4 regions of the Shewanella sp. DNRA4 genome follow, and region 1 is predicted to be linked to each of the others. Evidence: predicted binding sites of a transcription regulator. Region 1 holds the regulator's gene; each other region holds the start of a gene.
The links. Region 1 encodes sigma-54, which starts transcription at its own class of promoters, with help from an activator protein. Its sites were predicted from a motif close to GTTGGCACGNNNNTNGNNT; they were not measured.
Positions count from the first base shown of each region.

Region 2: a site for sigma-54 is predicted at 1,796-1,814, ahead of HG547_RS07725 (TorF family putative porin). Genes of this name have one in related genera too.
Region 3: a site for sigma-54 is predicted at 2,591-2,609, ahead of HG547_RS00310 (DUF3192 domain-containing protein). Genes of this name have one in related genera too.
Region 4: a site for sigma-54 is predicted at 3,333-3,351, ahead of HG547_RS09760 (YccF domain-containing protein). Genes of this name have one in related genera too.

Region 1 covers NZ_JABAIP010000003.1:79,269-84,437, forward strand. The annotation lists gene HG547_RS03985 (HPr family phosphocarrier protein) at 185-460, opposite strand; gene rapZ (RNase adapter RapZ) at 447-1,301, opposite strand; gene ptsN (PTS IIA-like nitrogen regulatory protein PtsN) at 1,298-1,741, opposite strand; gene hpf (ribosome hibernation promoting factor) at 1,744-2,031, opposite strand; gene HG547_RS04005 (RNA polymerase factor sigma-54) at 2,060-3,535, opposite strand; gene lptB (LPS export ABC transporter ATP-binding protein) at 3,642-4,373, opposite strand; gene lptA (lipopolysaccharide transport periplasmic protein LptA) at 4,370-4,921, opposite strand; gene lptC (LPS export ABC transporter periplasmic protein LptC) at 4,908-5,169, opposite strand, start outside.
Region 2 covers NZ_JABAIP010000006.1:1,178-6,346, forward strand. The annotation lists gene HG547_RS07710 (hypothetical protein) at 1-327, shown strand, start outside; gene HG547_RS07715 (response regulator) at 400-1,197, shown strand; gene HG547_RS07720 (HU family DNA-binding protein) at 1,294-1,617, shown strand; gene HG547_RS07725 (TorF family putative porin) at 1,906-2,598, shown strand; gene rimK (30S ribosomal protein S6--L-glutamate ligase) at 2,644-3,549, opposite strand; gene HG547_RS07735 (GGDEF domain-containing response regulator) at 3,700-5,169, opposite strand, start outside.
Region 3 covers NZ_JABAIP010000001.1:77,978-83,146, forward strand. The annotation lists gene queF (NADPH-dependent 7-cyano-7-deazaguanine reductase QueF) at 1-549, opposite strand, end outside; gene syd (SecY-interacting protein) at 609-1,259, shown strand; gene HG547_RS00300 (Zn-ribbon-containing protein) at 1,345-2,118, opposite strand; gene HG547_RS00305 (hypothetical protein) at 2,118-2,501, opposite strand; gene HG547_RS00310 (DUF3192 domain-containing protein) at 2,649-3,047, shown strand; gene HG547_RS00315 (DUF2789 domain-containing protein) at 3,086-3,319, opposite strand; gene HG547_RS00320 (GNAT family N-acetyltransferase) at 3,465-4,103, shown strand; gene HG547_RS00325 (DUF962 domain-containing protein) at 4,096-4,401, shown strand.
Region 4 covers NZ_JABAIP010000007.1:218,506-223,674, reverse strand. The annotation lists gene HG547_RS09775 (AMP-binding protein) at 1-1,329, shown strand, start outside; gene HG547_RS09770 (transporter substrate-binding domain-containing protein) at 1,644-2,396, shown strand; gene HG547_RS09765 (alpha/beta hydrolase) at 2,427-2,744, shown strand; gene HG547_RS09760 (YccF domain-containing protein) at 2,842-3,249, opposite strand; gene HG547_RS09755 (1-aminocyclopropane-1-carboxylate deaminase/D-cysteine desulfhydrase) at 3,503-4,453, shown strand; gene HG547_RS09750 (NUDIX domain-containing protein) at 4,549-5,169, shown strand, end outside.

The DNA.
Region 1 (5,169 bases):
CTCCATGGCGGCGGTGGATGGGTTGGCGTTTAGCTATTGAGGACTTAAGCCAAAGCGCAGCAGTACATTGTAATTTAGCGCACGGGAGGGCGTCGAGTCACAAATGTGTTTTACTGGTATAAGGTGCTGAAATCAATACCAAACAGGATACTGAATACCGGCAGGGATCATCGAGATGATACCATCAGCAGGCTTCGTCAAACTTAGCGTCGATAAGGGCACAAATGGCATTAAGTGCAGGCTCGGCATCCGGGCCTTCGGCGATGAGGGTGATGGTTTTACCCATGCCCGTCTCGAGCATGAGTAAACCCAATACACTGGCGGCAGAGGCCTGTTTTTCACCTTGGATCAGCGTAATGCTGGCATCAAACTCAGAAGCAAGCACTACGAGCTTTGTGGCGGCGCGGGCATGTAAGCCGAGTTTATTGCAGATGGTGACTTGGCGCTCAAGTTTTGGCATGGCTCAACTCTCGATGGCGCGCATTGACTTTATGTTTGCCATTACTAAAACGTTTAGCTAGTTGCTCGGCTACATAGACTGAGCGGTGTTGGCCACCTGTGCAACCAATCGCAATCGTGAGATAGCTACGATTATTGCGCTCTAAATGGGGCAACCAGGTTTCGAGCAAATTCTCGATTTGCCAGATGAACTTATTCACCAGTGGCTGGCGATTTAAAAACTCCGCTACGGGTTCATCTAAACCGGTGAGAGGTCTAAGCTCCGGTTCCCAATGGGGATTTGGCAAAAAGCGCACATCAAACATAAAGTCAGCTTCGGTCGGCATACCATGCTTAAAACCGAAGGACTCGAAGTTGATCACCAGTTCCTTATCGACACTGCCAAGGAGTATTTGCCGCACTTGGTCGCTGAGTTCATAGATATTCAGATTCGAGGTATCTATATAGTGATCCATCTGCTGTGACAGCGGCTCGAGCAATTTGCCTTCAAGCTTGATGGCTTCTTGCAGTGACACTCGGCTCTTCGATAAGGGATGTAAGCGCCGCGTTTCACTGTAGCGTTTGAGCAACACTTTATCGCTGGAGTTTAAGAAGAAGCTGGTGAGTTCAGTGCCCGTAGGCAGGCTGGCAAGCTGTTTAACCAGCACTTTGTCTTGCTCTGGTAAATTACGCACGTCAACACTGATAGCAACGAGATCGTTACTGCCTTTGAGCTGTTCAAGCAAACTGCCAATCAACGGCAAAGGCAAATTATCGACACAATAGTAGCCGAGATCTTCAAGCACTCTAAGTGCGACCGATTTGCCTGAGCCTGAACGCCCTGACACTATGACCAGTTTCATCCAATGATTACCTGATAGAGTTCCGTTTCATCATGCGTCTTGCGCAATTGTTTTAATATTTGCTTGTCACTGAGCTTTTCAGCCATGCATGACAAGGTACTTAGGTGCTGCTGACATTGGTCGGCAGGCACGAGTAGTGCAAATAAAATATCGACGGGTTGTTTATCGATAGCATCAAAGGCTATCGGCTCCTCACATTTTATCAATATCGCTATGGGTTGTGTTATATCGGTTAATCGACCATGTGGAATGGCGATACCGTTACCTATACCTGTGCTACCCATCTTTTCGCGCGCCACGAGGCTTTCGAAGATCTCTTGAGATGAGAGGGTGGGGTACTGGGCAGCGGCTAAGTCGCTGATGAGTTCCAGTACCTTTTTCTTACTGCCCGGAGTGGCGCAGGTTGTGCACTCCGGCCGCAGTATGGTACGAAGTTCCATTGCTAGTGTTTTGTTAACTTCTCTTTGTGTTTAATAACCTGACGATCAAGTTTATCAATCAGGACGTCTATGGCAGCATACATATCTGCATGCTCTGAAGTCGCGAAGACTTCACCACCGGTGAGGTTGATTCTCGCTTCGGCAATTTGTTGCATTTTCTCAACATTGAGCACAACGTGCACATTATTGATCTGTTCGAAATGACGTTCAAGTTTTGAAAACTTTTCCTCAACATATGCCCGTAACGATTCAGTAATCTCGATATGGTGTCCACTTAGGTTTATTTGCATAGAAACGTCCTCCGATACTCACAATAGGCTATAAACTTTTACGCTGATTGGAAGGGGGAATAAGCATCGCTTCTCGGTACTTCGCAATGGTTCTGCGCGCAACGTTAATTCCCTGTTCTGCCAGAAGTTGAGCCATCTTGCTGTCGCTTAATGGTTTTTTCTGGTTTTCCGCTGCAACCAGTTTCTTAATGAAAGCTCTGATTGCTGTGGATGAGCACTCACCGCCATCATCCGTCCCGACGTGGCTTGAGAAGAAATATTTTAGTTCAAAAAGTCCTTTTGGGGTATGCATGTATTTTTGTGTGGTCACCCGTGAAATGGTGGACTCATGCATCTCTACCGCCTCGGCGATATCGTTTAGGACCATAGGTTTCATGGCTTCTTCACCGTATTCGAAGAAACCCTGTTGATATTGCACTATACAGTTTGCCACCTTGAGCAGTGTTTCGTTACGGCTTTCAAGGCTTTTAATAAACCACTTGGCTTCTTGCAGATGCCCGCGGATAAATTGGCTATCGGCTTGGCTTTTGGTACTGCGCGCCATGGCTGCATATTGCTGATTTACGTTGATTTTTGGCATGCAGTCAGGGTTTAATTCGACCACCCAACGGCCGTTTTTCTTCGACACCGATACATCGGGGATCACATATTCTTCATCGACAGGGGTGATGAGTAAACCGGGGCGAGGATTTAAGGTTTGGATCAGCGCAATACTGTCCCTTAACTCGTCCTCTTTCAGTTTGGTCTTACGCATTAACAGCCTAAAGTCGCGAGCGGCGATCAGATCTAAATGATCTTTGATCAACATGCGGGCGTTTTCGAGGTGTGGAGTATCCGGCGAGAAGTGGGAGAGTTGAATAAGCAGACATTCGCTTAAATCCCTTGCCGCCACACCAACGGGGTCGAAGTGTTGAATACGCTTGAGCACGGCTTCAACTTCGTCGAGTTCAATCTCGGGATTGCCCATGGCTTCGAGGATATCTTCAGTGCTTTGAGTGAGATAACCTTGATCGTCGATGGCATCAATAATCGCGGTGGCAATGGCTAAATCGGTTTCAGAGAAGGGCGTGAGGTTTTTTTGCCATTCTAAATGTTCGTACAACCCCTCGCTAGTTTCCCCTTGGAAGGGCATGTCATCTTCACGGCTAGCGCCAGAACCTGAGTTTGGCGATGCGGTAAAGACTTCATCCCAAGTGGTATCCATGGGTAACTCTTCGGGCAGAGATTCTTTGGTCAGCGACTCGGCAATGTCCACGGTTGAATTATCTTGTTCCTGTGGCTGGGCAGTCGTTTCGCTAAAGTCGGTATCGGCGATATCTTGCTTACGTTCGCTAGGCGCGTCAAATTGCTCCTCTTCCAGCTCGAGAAGAGGATTAGAGTCTAAGGCTTGCTGGATTTCTTGTTGCAGTTCCAATGACGACAGTTGCAGCAGGCGAATGGCCTGCTGAAGTTGTGGCGTCATGGTTAACTGTTGACCCAGTTTGAGCTGGAGTGACGCTTTCATGTTACCGCTGATCCCTAGGTTATTATTGTGAGTTTAGGTCGCTTGATATCATATGGATGGAGCCTAGCGCTCTCAAATTCAAGGCTTATTAGCTTTGTTTTAGTAACTATAGCCTGAATTGTTCACCTAAGTACACCGCCCTAACTTGCTGATTGTCTAAGATCTCTGCGGGTGTGCCCTCGGCAATAAGATTACCGTGACTCACAATGTAAGCATGTTCACAGACGTCTAAGGTCTCGCGCACATTGTGGTCAGTGATCAGTACACCAAGGCCTCGGCTCTTAAGCTGCTCGATAATTTTTTTGATATCGATAACGGAGATCGGATCAACGCCCGCAAAGGGCTCATCAAGCAGAATAAACTTGGGGTTGGCCGCTAAGGCGCGGGCAATTTCGACGCGGCGACGTTCACCGCCCGATAAGGACATGCCTTGGCTGTCACGAATATGGGTGATATGGAACTCTTCTAGCAGTTGCTCTAGTGCTTCTTCGCGCTGGTCACTATTGAGCTCTTTACGGGTTTGCAGTACCGCCATGATGTTGTCGTGTACGGTTAATTTACGAAAGATACTCGCTTCCTGTGGTAGGTAACCAATACCTTTGCGGGCACGCAGATGCATAGGATCGGCGGTTAAATCATCATCGTCGATAAAGATATGGCCTTTATCGCTTTTAACTAAGCCCACGACCATGTAAAAGGTGGTGGTTTTGCCCGCGCCGTTAGGGCCGAGTAGGCCGACGACTTGACCCGTTTTGACCGTCAGGCTGACATCTTTGACAACCTGACGACTCTTATAACTCTTGGCGAGATTCTGTGCTTTTAAGGTGATTTGGGTCATTTAGAATCCTGTTTTTTCACAGGTTTATCTGTTGGTGTATTTTTGAGTTCTTCCTGATAGTTATCAGGTTGAATAATGGTAATTACGCGATCATCACCATTGCCGCTACTTTCGGCGATCAGTTTTTGCTGAATAATATCGTAACGAATTAAATTGCCTGTAACTTGACTACCCGCTTGGTCTAGGGTCGCTGTACCAGTTAGGGTCAACGTCCGAGTGGCCATTTCATAGCGAATCTCTTTGGCGCTAGCAGATGCAGGGCGGCCATCATCAAGGATTTGGCTGTAGGTTGCCGGATTTCCAGTAGCCAGTAAGACTTTACTATTTTCGCCTTCGACAGAAAATGCACGGAGTTGATCCGCATGGATTTTAATTGAGCCTTGAACAACTTCAACGGGACCGAAGAAAATGATCTGATTGTTTTTAATGTCTGCGGTTTGACTGACGGCTTTAATTTTCACTTCTTGCTGTAAGTCACCGATCTTGGCGAAGGCATTCATGCTTATCATTAGCATTAGGCTGGCAAGTAATATGTTATTTTGCTTCATAGGTTCCTACTACCTGACTGGTCAATTGCACTTCCTGCGCGTTAAGGTCGGCATAAAGGCCTTGCCCTTGAATATTAAAATCTTTCCCTGTGACGTAAATGATGCGGTCAGAGGTCATTATCATTGTGTTGAGATCGAGTTCTAAAAAACTGGTGGACAAGGTTTGTATCGGTTCACCAGGGCTGATGGCATCGATAATAACATTATTTTCTAATGCAACCTTGCCAGTATCTTTGTTGAGTCGACCT
Region 2 (5,169 bases), on a different contig from region 1:
CTATTACGGGCTGTCGCCACTGCCTCCTTCGATTTGTTTACCTTAGGTGTATTACCCGTGTTGTTTGGCATACTGACACAAGCGCCTTGGTCTAGCTTAGTGCTCAAAATTTACCTTGGATTACAAACCTTAGGCCTGTCGGCACTCGGTGTCACTGCCATTATCGCCTATCGAATTACCCCTCAAGATGTCAAAGTCGTCATCGAAGGCCACAACATTCCGATGTTGCCGCTGGTGTTATCCATAATTGCCCTGCTATTAGTGCAGTACTGGATCGCATTTTCACGGGTAACCCGTGATTATTTAACCGCAAAATTGAAAGCTTGATTTAATATGTTGCGAAGCAGTTATTTCTCGCCTAAGTTAACGCCTTTCTAAAAAGCCCAATAGCTTGTGACTATGACTCATTTATCGCCTAACGAATTATCGATGCTTATTATTGAGCCATCGGAAACCCAGCGCCGCATTATCATCAAGCGCTTACAACAAGAAGGCATTGTTAGCATCGAAAATGCTGCCAATATTGAAGAGGCTAAAGGACTCATTGCTCGACACAAACCCGATCTCATTGCCAGTGCAATGCATTTTGAAGATGGAACAGCGACCGAGTTTTTGAACTACCTGCGCAGCAAAAGTGAATATAAAGATATTCAATTTATGCTGATCTCAAGTGAATGTCGCCGTGAACAATTGGAGATTTTCCGCCAGTCTGGCGTAGTCGCGATTCTGCCAAAACCTTTTAATGCCGAACACTTAGGCAAGGCGCTTAATGCAACTATCGATTTGCTCAGCCACGATGAACTCGACTTAAGCCACTTCGATGTGCACGATGTACACGTGCTTGTGGTTGATGACAGCCGCATGGCACGTAATGTGATCAAGCGAACTATTGGTAATTTGGGGATAAAACTGATTACCGAAGCAGAAGATGGTGCGCAAGCCATTGAGTTAATGCGTCATAATATGTTTGATTTAATTATCACTGATTACAATATGCCCAGCGTTGATGGACTGGCATTAACGCAATTTATCCGTAATGAAAGTCAACAATCCCACGTGCCTATTTTAATGGTCTCGTCTGAGGCTAACGATACACATTTAAGTAATGTATCTCAGGCAGGGGTGAATGCCCTGTGCGACAAGCCCTTCGAACCCAAATTAGTTAAGCAACTCTTATATCAGTTGCTCGAAGAATAAAACCTAAGTCACGAATGGCGCAAATACCCTCCAATTTTGTTACTTCGATGACACAAGCCCGCAGCAAAGGGCTTTCCAACGCTTTAACCTTGTGGCATGTTAGGCTCGCTGACTTACATAAATCTACGGAAAGAAGAGACAATAAAAATGAACAAAACTGAACTTATCGCCAAAATTGCAGAAAATGCCGATATCACTAAAGCTGAAGCAGCACGAGCATTGAAATCTTTCGAAGCGGCGATTACTGAATCAATGAAAAACGGTGACAAAATCTCTATCGTCGGATTTGGCTCCTTTGAAACAGCGACTCGTGCAGCTCGTACTGGTCGTAACCCACAAACGGGCAAAGAAATCCAAATTGCGGAAGCGACTGTACCTAAGTTTAAAGCGGGTAAAACCCTGCGTGATAGTGTGAACTAATTCGCTCGACATTGATTTTATAAAACGCCTCCTCTGTGAGGCGTTTTTTTGCCCTAACGAAAGCATGAAAGATGATTTTTTGCACAAACACAGTGCGTCAATCGCTCCATTTTTGAGCATTTTAAAACATTTAATTAACATAAATTATGTAACCAATTGTTTTTAAAACGGTTCAAATAATGGCATGTGATTAGCAACTCCCTTATCAGAAAAAACCATGATGCACCAATGCCGCCGTATTTAAGTGGCATGAGTGAATCGATAAATAAGTCAATCGAGGGGATGAGTATGAGAAAATCACTGTACAGCGTTTTGGCATTATCGACGGGATTATTACTAACCACTAACGTCTTTGCGGCGGTATCCGGCAATATTGGCGGCACATCAAACTATCTATGGCGCGGAGTGACTCAAACCAATGATGCGGTCGCGATCCAAGGCGGTCTTGACTACAGTCATGACTCAGGATTTTATGCGGGTACGTGGGCATCAAATGTCGATTTTGGCAATGACACTAGCTACGAGTTAGACCTCTATGCTGGTTACGGTGGCAACATCACCGACGATCTCAGCTATGATTTTGGCTATCTCTATTATGCCTACCCCGATGCCGAAGGCAGCATCGATTTTGGTGAGCTCCACGGGGCTATTACCTGGAAGTGGGTTGAACTCAGTTATTCCCACGTGATCAATGCGGGTGATGACGTAGCGGCGGAACCACTCGATAACAAAGATATGAGTTATCTTGCCGCCACAGCATCTTTCCCTTTAACCGAGAAACTTACCCTGTCATTCCACTATGGCTACTCCACGGGCGATGTGGTTGAAGCTTGGTTTGGTGAGGATAACTATGCCGATTACAACGTAACACTTAGTGCAGATACCAGCATGGGCACAGTATCTTTTATGGTATCAGATACTGATCTGGCTGATGACGATGCTAAAATCGCTTTAGGTTACTCCTATAGCTTTGATTTATAAAACAAAGAACTAAGAAACACGCCGCGTTAATCGCGGCGTATTTTATTAAGCGATCACCGCCCGATTCGACTTACGCGCTAACACCATTTTCTCAATATATTCCACAATAGGCTCAGTTACCGAAATACCCGTAGTTTGCTCAATACCTTCGATACCAGGAGCTGAGTTAACCTCAAGGATCAACGGGCCACGATTCGAACGTAAAATATCCACGCCTGCAACGACTAATCCCATCGCTTTAACAGCGGCAACGGCCATCTTGCGCTCTTCTGGCGTAATTTTCACTTTTTCACCACAGCCGCCTAAGTGTAAGTTTGAACGAAAATCGCCCTCTGGCCCCTGACGCTTCATCGAGGCCACCACTTTATCACCCACCACAAAACAGCGAATATCACTGCCGTTGGACTCTTGAATATACTCTTGCACCAAAATATTGGCTTTGAGCCCTAAAAAGGCTTCAATCACGCTCTCAGCGGCGGTTTTCGTTTCCGCTAATACCACCCCAATCCCCTGCGTACCTTCGAGTAACTTGATCACTAAAGGAGCACCGCCCACCATATTAATGAGATCAGGAATATCATTGGGTTTATTGGCAAATCCAGTGATAGGCATACCAATGCCTTTGCGTGAAAGTAATTGCAGAGCACGTAACTTATCCCGCGAGCGTGCTATCGAAATTGAATCATTGGCGGCAAACACACCCATCATTTCAAACTGGCGCACGACTGCGCAGCCATAAAAGGTCACACTGGCATGAATACGCGGAATAATGGCATCAAACCCTGTTAATTCTTCTCCCTGATAATGAATGCTAGGTTTAACGGAATTAATATTCATGTAGCAATTCAAGGTATTAATCACCACAGCCTCATGACCACGGCTTTCGCAGGCGGCCACTAAACGTCGGGTGGAATACAATTCTGGAAACTGAGATAAAATACCGATTTTCATTACTAAATGACCAAATTAAACACAGTGATTGAAGCTCTGAGCACATTGCATCAGAAAGGGGCGCTGATATTTGTCTATTGCTCAGTGTAAAGCAAGAAAATATTCCTCACCAGACGAAAACCTAAGCCTTAGTCAAACGTAAGATAATCTTCACAATTTAGTGACTAACGGTGTAATGAACCTTGCTTCAAATTCGCTTGCGTCTAGAGGACGAGAAAAGAAGTATCCCTGTAATAGATTGCAGTGTCTTACTGTACAAAACTCCGCTTGCTCGAGGGTTTCAATTCCCTCGGCAACAGAGGTGACGTTAAAGCCATAGGCAAAGTTAAGCAACGCTGTGAGTAAACGAGTGTCCTTTTCGTCCTTATCGTAGGAAGCAATAAAACTTTTATCGATTTTTAACACGCTGATGGGGAACAACTTTATATGTTCAAGGGATGAAAATCCGGTACCAAAATCGTCCAACGCAAATCGCACTCCAAGTTGGGCTATTTTATCGAGGATCTTGGCATGTTCGTGGGGTTCTTCAATCAAACAGTTTTCAGTAATTTCCAACTCAAGTGCACTTGGCGCTAGCCCTGTCACGTTAAGAACATGGGCGATTTTCTCATATAAGTTGATATGCCCAATTTGAGATGCAGATAAGTTCACGGCAATGGTAAAGCGATGCCCTGTTGATGCTAATTGGCTCAGCCAATATTGGGCCTGTCGGCAGGCTTCATACAATACCCAGTCACCGATTTCTTCCATTAACCCAATTTCTTCCGCTATGGGCAAAAATTGGTCAGGAGAAATCAAACCATCTTCGGGATGCAGCCAACGAATTAACGCCTCCATTCCCACCATATGATGTGTTTGCGCGTCAACTTGCACCTGATAATAAACCTTAAACTGATTCTGCCTTAAGGCCATTTTTAAGCTGGACTCGATATGATTGCGGTAGCGGACTTCTTTATCTAGCGCCTCGGAATAAAATTGGATCTGATTACGCCCCATTTTCTTAGCACGATACATGGCGATATCGGCGCATTTCATTAACTCAGAGCTATCGGAGGCGGCTTCATTATAAAATGCCACGCCAATACTGGCGCCAATCATCACATCGTTATCTCCAAGGCAAAACACTTCTTCAAAAGCTTTAAGTAGACGGTTAGCCACTATCATGGGGAAATATTTGTAGTCATTGTCAGTCACTAACACCACAAATTCATCCCCGCCTAAACGAGCAATGACGTCACCATCCCGTAACACGGCACTGAGTCTAGATGCGACTTTCACCAACAAAATATCACCCGTCTGGTGACCTAACGTGTCATTAATCGCTTTAAAATCATCAAGATCAAGTAAAATCACGGCTAAAAAATCATTACTGCGTTTTGCTCTTGCAATGGCGCGATTTAAACACAGCTCAAATCCATAACGATTCATCAATTTGGTGAGTGAATCGTGCTCCGCCAGTTCTTTCAGTTTCTGATGGCTATTTCGTAGGGCAAGTGCCATTGAGGCGCGCTGTTTAGCGTAACGAATTGAACGACTCAGGATTCTTGAGTTAACTTCATCTTTAAGTAAGAAATCTTGGGCACCTAACTCAATACAACGCTGAGCGAGTTTTTCATCTTC
Region 3 (5,169 bases), on a different contig from region 1:
CTCTGCGACAATCTGTTTTTCATCTGTGCTGTTTTCAAGATAATCAGGATTAAAATCATAATCACTGACTTCAATATCCAGATCGTCAATGCAAGTGCCTGGCAGTTCGACGACACGTTGAATTCCAAAACTTTTAGGCTCAATAATCTTAACGTTAACATCGCCTTGGGCACATTCACTTAGATCTTTAACTAAGGTTTTTTGCACCGCATCGAGATTGTCGAATTTGGTTTGATTAAAACTGTTTAAATACAGTTTGAAGGATTTTGACTCGATCAGATTTTGGCTTGCATGACTTAGCTGAATGTCGGCGATAGCCACCATAGGTTTACCCTTGGCATTTAGCCAAGACAGCTCATAGGCCGTCCAGATATCGGCTCCGTGGAAAGGTAAACTCTCCGCAGTCAGGTTGATAGCGTTACGGTTAAGTGAGCGAGGAACCCCTTGCAGCAGCGATGCATCATACTCGGCTTGGTAATCAGTAGCTTTACCTAAAGTTAAGCTCGCAAGTTCTTTTGCATCACTATAGGGATCGTGATTCTGTGTCATCAATACTGTTTCCATGTCAAAATAGGCGCACATTATACCCGAAATTGGATTGTGCTTAAGTGTCTTGTCTGCCTGCTCTCGATAAATTTTTGCAAAACTATCATCAGTCTTACCTATCAACTTTAGGCGAATTACCGCGATATTACCCGCGAGGTGAGCCATCTTTGTGCATTCAAGGAGAGTTTGATGAATCATCCGATGATGCGGTGAGCTGGTTACCTGTTAAACGTGAACAAGTAGGCAGCTTTGCGAATGTTGAGCATGCACTTGAACTTAAATTATGGTCTGATATCAATTACTTCTATGGTGAGTATTTTGCGGCGCCCGTGCTATTTGATTCACCATGGGGCACAGGAGAATTACTACAGGTATGGAACGAGGCGGATTTTGACGCGTTGCAGCAAAATATCATCGGTCACTTAATGATGAAGCAAAAACTTAAGCAACCGCCCACCTGGTTTATTGGTTTGCTTGATGAGGGCGATAAGATGCTAACGGTGGATAATGCCGATGGTAGTGTATGGGTGGAAATCCCCGGCGAGCTTCCCTCTACCCAATTGGCGCCGAGTTTAGCGGCGTTTATTGAGGCGTTATCGCCACGTATCGCGCCACCCGTGAAACATGAAGAATTGCCTATGCCAGCGCTCGAGCATCCTGGGATTTTTGCCAGCTTTAAACGTATGTGGCACAACCTGATTGGTAAGCGTTAAGCGCGTTGAAATGCAGCAAGGCCTAAACATAGTAAACTCGACATGCATATCTAGCCTGTCGAGTTTACGCTTCAATAAGGCAAGGCTATTGATGATCCCAAGACAAGTTAGACACTATGCGGCAAGGTTCGCAGCGAAAGTGGAACATATCTAATAGCGGTTCATCGAGTTTCCAGTCGTGGCTGCCACAACGCGGGCAGGGGCGTGCCAGCTCAGATTGCAGATCCTGCCCTCCGACGCGATACAAATAATAGTAAGTGGGAATTTTAGTAAGGTATTCGATTCGGCCGCGTAAGTCCCAACCTCGTCTAAATAAATCACTGTTTGGGCTAGATAATTCTTCTAGCGCTGCAAATTCTGCCTTAGTGGCGGCCGCCATTTGTAACTCATCACAGGCTTGCCACTCGGTTTGCCAGCGGATAACTCGCTTATGATCGCCATTAAAGGTCGCAGGGATTTGATACAGCGGAATAGGCAATAAGTTATCACCACTACGCAGGGGGGAACACATATGCACATAGCTGGTGTAGAGCAACTGCCAGCTGGGTGGCTCAGTGTTACTGACCTCAGAATTAATATCCTGACCGATAAACTTTTCACGTGGCGCCAGTAGTTTAGCCTCGGTTAATTCCGCCAGCGCTTTTTTCACCCAAGGGCTGTGGTAACGATGGGCCAAACTGTTTTTTTCCGGCGTGAGTAGGCGTACTCGAAATTCGCCCTCATTAAAGGCTACGGCAAATTCGCGGCCGAGGATTTGGCCATTAGCGCGGTAGGCTTCGAGCAATTGATTTATGGCACGTTCTGCCGCACTGATAGTGGTATCGGCAAAGCATTCAAAGCGCAATTCGGTGACAAACATTAAGCGGATTTTCCTTGGGATTCGAGTTGACTGACATGTTGTTTCAGCTCGATAAGTTCATTTCTGAGTTGCATGATCTCGTTGTTTTTTAACGCGAGGGCCTGTTCAATGCCTTGTTGCAACTGGGCTAACTGTTGCGCCAGTGTGGCGACTGTGAGTGGTGAAGCTTCGGCGGTATGTGTCTCTTCAACCACGGGCTGTGATTGGGCAGCTAAACGCTCCCGCTCGGCTTTGGGTATCGATTTAAACTGCTGTAATCCTTGGATTAACAGCGGCATGGGGATTTTGTTACCGACGCGGCTTTTTATCAGGGCAAGGCTTGGGGTTTTACCGCTGGCTTCGAGTGCGCACGCTGCAGCTAACACTTGGTCAATGGGACTCATAATAAGTGAAATTCCTTAATGTATATCGTGTTTTTCACTAACTTACTGTGATGTGGTTATTTTAGTTCTTATAAATCAATACATTGCTGTTTGGCATTGATTTTGCTTTTTAACAATTTTTATAACAAGTACACAGGAAGTCATAATATGAACGCAAATATTAATCGCAAACTCATCGCGGTCACGTTTTTAGGGTTAGCAAGCTTAGGTCTTAGCGGTTGTGTGGTCAATGTCGGCGATGGTGAATCTAAGTGGGATAGTAGCGAATCTTGGGAAAAAACACAGGATAAAAACCGCACTAATCTGACTAAGCTCAGCCTTGGCATGAGCAAAGACCAAGTGATGACGCTAATGGGAGCTGCAGACTTTAGCGAGTCCTATTTACAACAAAGCGCAGGACAAGCAGATAAAGAAGTGTTGGTCCTCTTTTATCGCACTCAGCACTCCCACAGTGACGGTAAAACCACTAAGGATGAATGTACGCCTGTAGTGTTGAGTAACCATGTTTTAGTAGGTTGGGGCGACACTGCGTATCAAAAGATTTAACCCCAACTGCCCCAAAATACACTTGAAAGCCCTAAAAATTAGGGCTTTCTTAACTGAGCATCAAGCTGCTCAATCAGTTCGGTCCATTGTGCATCAGCCTCTAAGGCTTCGACGAGAAAACTCTTTTGCGCTTGTGTCCAAAAAGACGCTTCAGTTAAGTGTATTTGTGCTGCAAGCTTGTGAGTCGCAATAAATTGCGCAATAGCATTGGGTTGGTTCTCTAATCCCAGTTGTTCAAATAGATGGCTTAAATCAATTGGTGTAGTATCCATTCGATCTCTCCCTTGGTTAGCTTTTTATCTAGGTTATGCATCTCTTTAGGAAATGCAATCAATGATTAAAATTTGCACTTTTTGGTTTCCTTGATACATTGATAAAGACTCATAAGAGTGTGATCTAAATCAAGGAATTCTAACAATGGACAATAAAACCTTGGATGAGTATCGTGCCGTTTATCTCACCGCAGAAGATTTACGCTTGGCCGCTTCAATTATCTACAATGCGTATCACGATGATCCCTTTTTTATTAATGCGTTATCCACCGCAGATAAATTTGCCTACGAACAAAAATTACGCGCCGCAATTCGCGAAGAACTCAATACTCTATGGCAACAAAAGCAGGCCTTAATCGGACTCTTCGATGGTGCTCATTTAGTGGGGGTTGCTTGCGTTGTCACCCAAGAAGTGCCACTCGGAGAAGGTCGCTATTGGCACTGGCGGCTCAAAATGTTGCTGGGTACGGGGTGGCAATCGACCCAAGCTATGATGAAAAAGGAATCGATTATTTTGGAACTGTTACCCAGCCAGCGTTGTGGGATTTTGCAATTTATTGCTTTAGCGCCAAACGAGCAAGGTAAAGGGCTGGGCCATCAACTTGTTCAAGCGGTAGTGAGTTGGTGCGATGAGCAGCCAAATCTTGAAGGTATTGGGGTATTCACCTCGCAGGAAGCTCATATGCATTTATTTAAACAACATGATTTTGTTTTCTTGGGTGAATTGACTATTGGTAGTGTGGCTGGGCAATTACTTTTTTATACAGGCCAACAAGATGAATGAACGTTATCGCTCTTTCGCTGAGTTTTATCCTTTCTATCTCTCCCAGCATCAAGACAGTCGTTGTCGGCGGCTACATTTTATTGGAAGTATTCTGGTATTGTTATTATTAGGGGCTGCATTTATCACTGCCGTATGGTGGTTGTTGATGCTGATCCCGCTAGTGGGGTATGGATTTGCTTGGGTTGGTCATTTTGTCTTTGAGCATAATCGACCTGCGACCTTTCAATATCCTTTGTACAGCTTGATGGGGGATTGGGTGATGTTTGTCCAAATTCTTTTGGGAAAAGTAAAGTATTGAATCTGATATTCCGGTAAGAAGCTGACAAGCGTGTGAGAGATCGCTTACAAAGCCTGTAAGACAATATGTTTTCTTGTTGATTGTTTTATAATCTGCAGCTTTAAAAGTTGTTTAATTTCAATTTGTTACAAATTCCATCTTGCTGGTTGAATGAGATTTTCCTGGGTTGTTGTTCTTATGGGGGAACAACAAAGACAGAATTCACGTAGAATTTATTTGTCGCCAAAACACATGGATAGCACGGATTGCAATACGGGCGAAACGGACGCAAGAAGCAACTAATTTAGGTTCTTGGATTTGAACCTCTGGCGGTAGGAAAACTGTCATAAACCAAGGATAGGCTAAGGAAAAGCAGGATAGCTTTGTCAAGGATGATACAGGATATAATACTTGTTAGGACGACAGGTTTCAGGATGATAAAGGACAAGCTTAAGGATTAAACATGTACTCGGTGCAGGATGTATCGAGTTAAGGGATAAGTATAAGGGTGAACAGCTTGTACTCGTCTATGGAAGGCATTGAGCAGGATGCATTATGGAATGAGTCATAGGATGTGACTGGTGCCGGAATAGGATTTCCGGGTCAAAGGATTGAGTGTTATGGTTAAGCCATAACACAGGGAGGATTAGGGATACAGGGATGCTGTAGGATGCACGTAAACGCATGGATGGTGCAGGGAGCACAAATAAGCAGGATGGCTTACAGAGAATAAATGGGGCGTACACAGTACGCCCTTTTCTTTTTTGTCTTTTGAAGCTGCAGCTTGTA
Region 4 (5,169 bases), on a different contig from region 1:
CGCGCGGTGATCTGCGCTGATAAATTCAAGTCCAGCAACTACTTGCAGATGATCTACCAGCTGGCGCCTGAACTTAAGCAGTGCGCTGCGGGTCAATTGCAGGCTAAGGCATTACCAGAGTTGCAATTTGTGATCCGCATGGGAGCTGAAAAGTCTCCCGGCATGTTGAACTTCGATGATTTATTAATCGAGGTGAGCGAAGATGATAAAGCAATGCTTGCGCGTATTGCCAATGAACTCAGCCCCTATGATGCGATTAATATCCAATTTACCTCTGGCACAACGGGTAGCCCAAAGGGGGCGACCTTATCGCACCATAACATCTTGAATAACGGTTATTTAGTGGCCGAGGCGATGAGGTTTACCTGTGATGATAAGCTCTGTATCCCCGTACCTTTGTACCATTGTTTTGGTATGGTGCTAGGTAATCTCGTTTGCTTGGCTAAGGGCGCTGCGGCCATATTTCCGGGAGATTCTTTCGATCCTCTCACGACCTTAGAAGTGATTGAGCGTGAGCGTTGCACCGCATTACATGGTGTCCCTACAATGTTTATTGCCGAGTTAGAACATCCTGAATTTAAACGTTTTGATCTCAGTTCGTTGCGTACGGGCGTGATGGCGGGTGCGACTTGTCCTGAAGAGGTTATGCGTCGTGTACAGCAGTTGATGTATATGCAGGAGGTGTTAATCGGCTATGGCCAAACCGAGTGTAGTCCGTTAAATCACATTACTGAAATCGATTCTCCAGTGGAGAAGCGTGTTCTCACCGTTGGTCGGGCGTTACCCCATACTGAAGTGAAAATTGTCAATGAGTTTGGCGAAGTGCTGCCGATTAATCAGCCCGGTGAAGTCTGTAGCCGAGGATATTGCATCATGCAATGTTATTGGAATGATCCTGAAAAAACCGCCGCCACAATTGACAGTGAAGGTTGGTTACATTCGGGCGATATTGGCCAAATGGATGAGCAAGGTTACGTGCAAATTGTGGGGCGGATTAAGGATATGATTATTCGCGGGGGCGAGAATATCTATCCCCGTGAAATTGAAGAAAAACTCTATACCCACAAAGATGTGCAAGATGCTGCTGTGTTTGGTGTCCACAGTGATAAATATGGTGAGGAAGTCTGTGCGTGGATTAAAGTCCGCTCAGGGGCGTCGATTACTGAGGAGGATATTCGTCATTTCCTTACCGAAAAGTTCGCCTATTTTAAAGTGCCACGTTATATCAAATTTGTGGACCAATACCCGATGACCGTTACGGGTAAAATCCAAAAATTTAAAATGCGTGAGCTGATGTATCAAGAGCTGTACGAAGATATTAATGCCTAAAGGCATAAACTCTCAAACCGACCCAAGCCTGAACGCTTGGGTTTATTTTTATATGGCTATCTATGCTTAAGGATAACATTGTCGCATTACCATAAGGTTTTCCTTGAGTCTTCCCCTTGTCGTAAAGATGTCGTTTTTGGCGTCGATAGTTCTGCCTACTCCGAACATTGCTGTCTTAGCGTGGTTCGACAAGGCTAAACAGATAACAATTATTCGCTGTACCTATAGGTATGGCTGATTATACTGAATAGAGTTAAACCGATGAGCTATTTGTTTTTTTAGCGATTAATAGATGAGTCTTTGATGGAGGCATTATGATCCGCTGGTGCCCACTGATGTTTAGTTGCCTATTAACCGTGGCAAATACGACATTTGCTGACACGCTGAAGCTAACGTCATTACTTTGGCCGCCGTATTCCGGCTATCAACTCCAGCACCAAGGCGCGAGTGTTGCGGTGGCTAAGGCGGCGTTTGAGCAAATGGAACAACAACTTATCGTGGATTTTTACCCTTGGAGCCGTGCGATTAAATTAGCCGTTATGCCAGGCTCTGACTACATTGGCTATTTTCCAGAATATTATTTTGAAACCGATAAGTTTATTTTTTCTAAACCGATTGGTATTAGCCCATTAGGTATTGTTGAGCAAAAATCCCGTCCCATTAGTTGGCATCATTTAGCCGATTTGAATCGTTATACTTTAGGTATTGTGCAAGATTATGTGAATACCGACTCGCTGGATGTAATGATTGCTTCAGGGAGTCAACCTGTTGAAGCGGCAACATCCGATGAGCAAAATATCAAAAAGGTGGCGGCTGGTCGTATTGACGGCGCTGTGATTGATATTAATGTGCTGCATTATCTACTTAAACAACCCCACCTTCAGCCGCTCGCAGATAAGTTACAGGTCAATCGACAACTGATTGCCAATAAACAACTTTATGTCGCGTTTCGTAATACAGAAGAGGGACGGCGTTGGCGGGATATTTTTGATCAAGGTTTAGCGAAGCTCGATATTGATAGCATTATGGGCGATTTGTTATTTCAGCAAGAAGCCTTAAGTCAGTAATGCTATTTTGCACCTAACCAAAGCTGTGAGATGACAAGTTTTGTCATCATTTTGTCTAACACCGCGAGTAATCAGTTGTGGGCGGCATTTCATTATCGCGGCTCAGCATGTTTATGTGTGCCAGTAAGTATTTTGTCGGGTGATCGCGATGGGTTAGTCAAGATCCAAACCAGCAGGGCATTGGTACAATATTTTAAGGTCGACTTAGTTGTGTTGGCCTATTGTGGTCATGACATCACCATAGATGCGCCAGCTAAACTGGCGCATTATCTCTTTGAAATCATCTGCTCACCGGAGCAGGATACGGGTGATCAGTTTGCTGATAGCGCTGATTTACTCAATGAATAGCAGAATTAGTGCAATCGCTGCCGAACTATGCATCAGCACTACCCACAGATGCTGAGTAGTGCTGAGTGATATGCCTTACGCCTTGCGATCATGGTTATTACGCTTTCGCTACTATGGTTTGCCCAATCGGCGTTAGGCTTAACAGCGCCAGCTTAAGATGTTGGATCCCGAAAGGGATACCGATAATCGTCACAAAGCAGGCAAGAGCATGGGCCAAATGACCAATAGCCAACCAAATCCCAAACAGTAAGAACCAAATGATATTGCCCACCATGCCAAAGGCGCCTGTTCCTAAATCTTCACGGCCAGTTAAATGACGGCGATTCATTTGTTCTTGTCCAAAGGGCCAGAAGGTCAATTCACCAATCACAAAGCAGGCGCGACCAAAGGGAATACCGATAATACTGATAAAACACAGAATCCCCGCAAGCCACCAGGCTAGGCCCATCACAAATCCACCAAGGACAAACCAAGCAATATTGAAAATTAACCGTAGTAATGACATTGAAAACTCCTTATCGAATCCAAAATCTGTGCGACAGAAACAACATCCACACTCGAAATTATTAATTGATGCTTAAATGTCATAAGCGAGAATTATGCCAAAATATTTTTCATTAATAATCAATGGCATATTATAGTTTATGCCTCTACGGATTGTGAGTTAAGCTAATATTTCGTGAATTTCCTTAATTCTTAGGAAGAATTTAGCCAAGCCCGCGTTACACTAAACACCTTATCTCCCCTTGAGTAAATAAATGCTAGTTAATAGTCCCGTCGAATCATTTTCTTTTGCAGGCAGAGAGATCTTTCTTAAAAGAGATGATTTATTACATCCTGCTTTTAGTGGTAATAAGGCGCGTAAGTTTGCCTACTTTCTAGACCATGATTTTGCTGGTGTGACTAAGGTGATTGGTCATGGCTCCGCGCAGGCTAATTCTCTGTATTCGCTTTCGGCGCTCGCCAAACTCAAAGGCTGGCAGTGTGATTTTTATGTGGACCATATTGCTAGCCACGTACTGACTTTACCGACAGGGAACTATGCCGCAGCTATCTCCAATGGTACACAGGTTATTGATTTATCAAGCCTGATAGCAGCTAATCCTTTTCTTCAGCGTGAGTCTAAGTGGACTTGCCATGACTACATTGAGCATCAAGTTCTGGCTGCTGAGCCTGACGCTTTATTTATTCCGGAAGGCGGGCGCTGTCAGTATGCGGAGTATGGTGTCAGTCTGTTAGCCGTTGAAATTGAGACTTGGGCAATGCAACAGGGACTGACTGAACTGAAAGTGTTTTTACCTGCGGGAACGGGAACCACGGCATTATTTTTAAACCAATATTTTGTGCGTAAGCAAAGTCACATTCGAGTGCTTACCTGCGCGGTTGTCGGTGGCGATGAGTATTTAGCGCAGCAGTTTTATGAGTTAAATCCTAACGCTGCTGAGCATCCACAGATTTTGAATGTGGGGAAGAAATACCACTTTGGTAAACTCTATCCTGAGTTTTATGCCATGTGGCAGCGGATTTGCGCCTCAGGTATTCAATTTGAATTACTCTACGATCCCTTAGGTTTTATGGTGTTAGAAAAATATTTACCGCAGTGGGGCGCAAGCCCTGTGATGTATATCCATCAAGGTGGTTTGCTTGGAAATGAAACCATGTTGCCACGTTATTTGCGTAAATTTGGTAAAAGTCGTACGACCCTATAGAGCAGATGATTTACTTAGTGACGCTAAGACATAATATGTTTGAAGCGACGTAATCTCTAAGTTAAGCTTACGACGTCAAACGATGGAAAATACTCATGACTGAAGCGGAATATCTCGCCAATTACGATCCTAAGGCTTTTAAGGCTCAGCTACTGACGGTTGATGCCGTATTATTTACCTATCATGATCAGCAACTTAAAGTACTCTTAGTACAACGCTCAAATCATCCTTTTTTAGGTTTTTGGGGATTACCCGGAGGATTTATCGATGAACATTCCGATCAATCCCTAGAGGAAGCGGCGTTACGCAAATTGCAGGAAAAAACGGCGGTAGTGCCACCTTATATTGAGCAGCTTTGCACTGTCGGTAATAGTCACCGCGATGTGAGAGGCTGGTCAGTGACCGTGTGTTATACCGCGTTAATGAGTTATCAAGCCTGCCAAACCCAGATTGATTCAGTGAGTGATGTTAAGTGGTGGCCGTTAGAGGATGTGTTACAGATGCCCTTGGCGTTTGATCATCTGCAATTAATTGAGCAAGCTCGCGAACGTTTAACCCAGAAAGCCTTGTATTCTTTAGTACCAGGATTTGCGCTGGCTGAACCTTTTACCTTGCCAGAACTACAACATGTGCATGAAGTCTTACTGGGTAAGCCTATCCAAGGTAAATCGTTCCGTCGACGGGTTGAGCAGGCCGATTTATTGATTGATACGGGC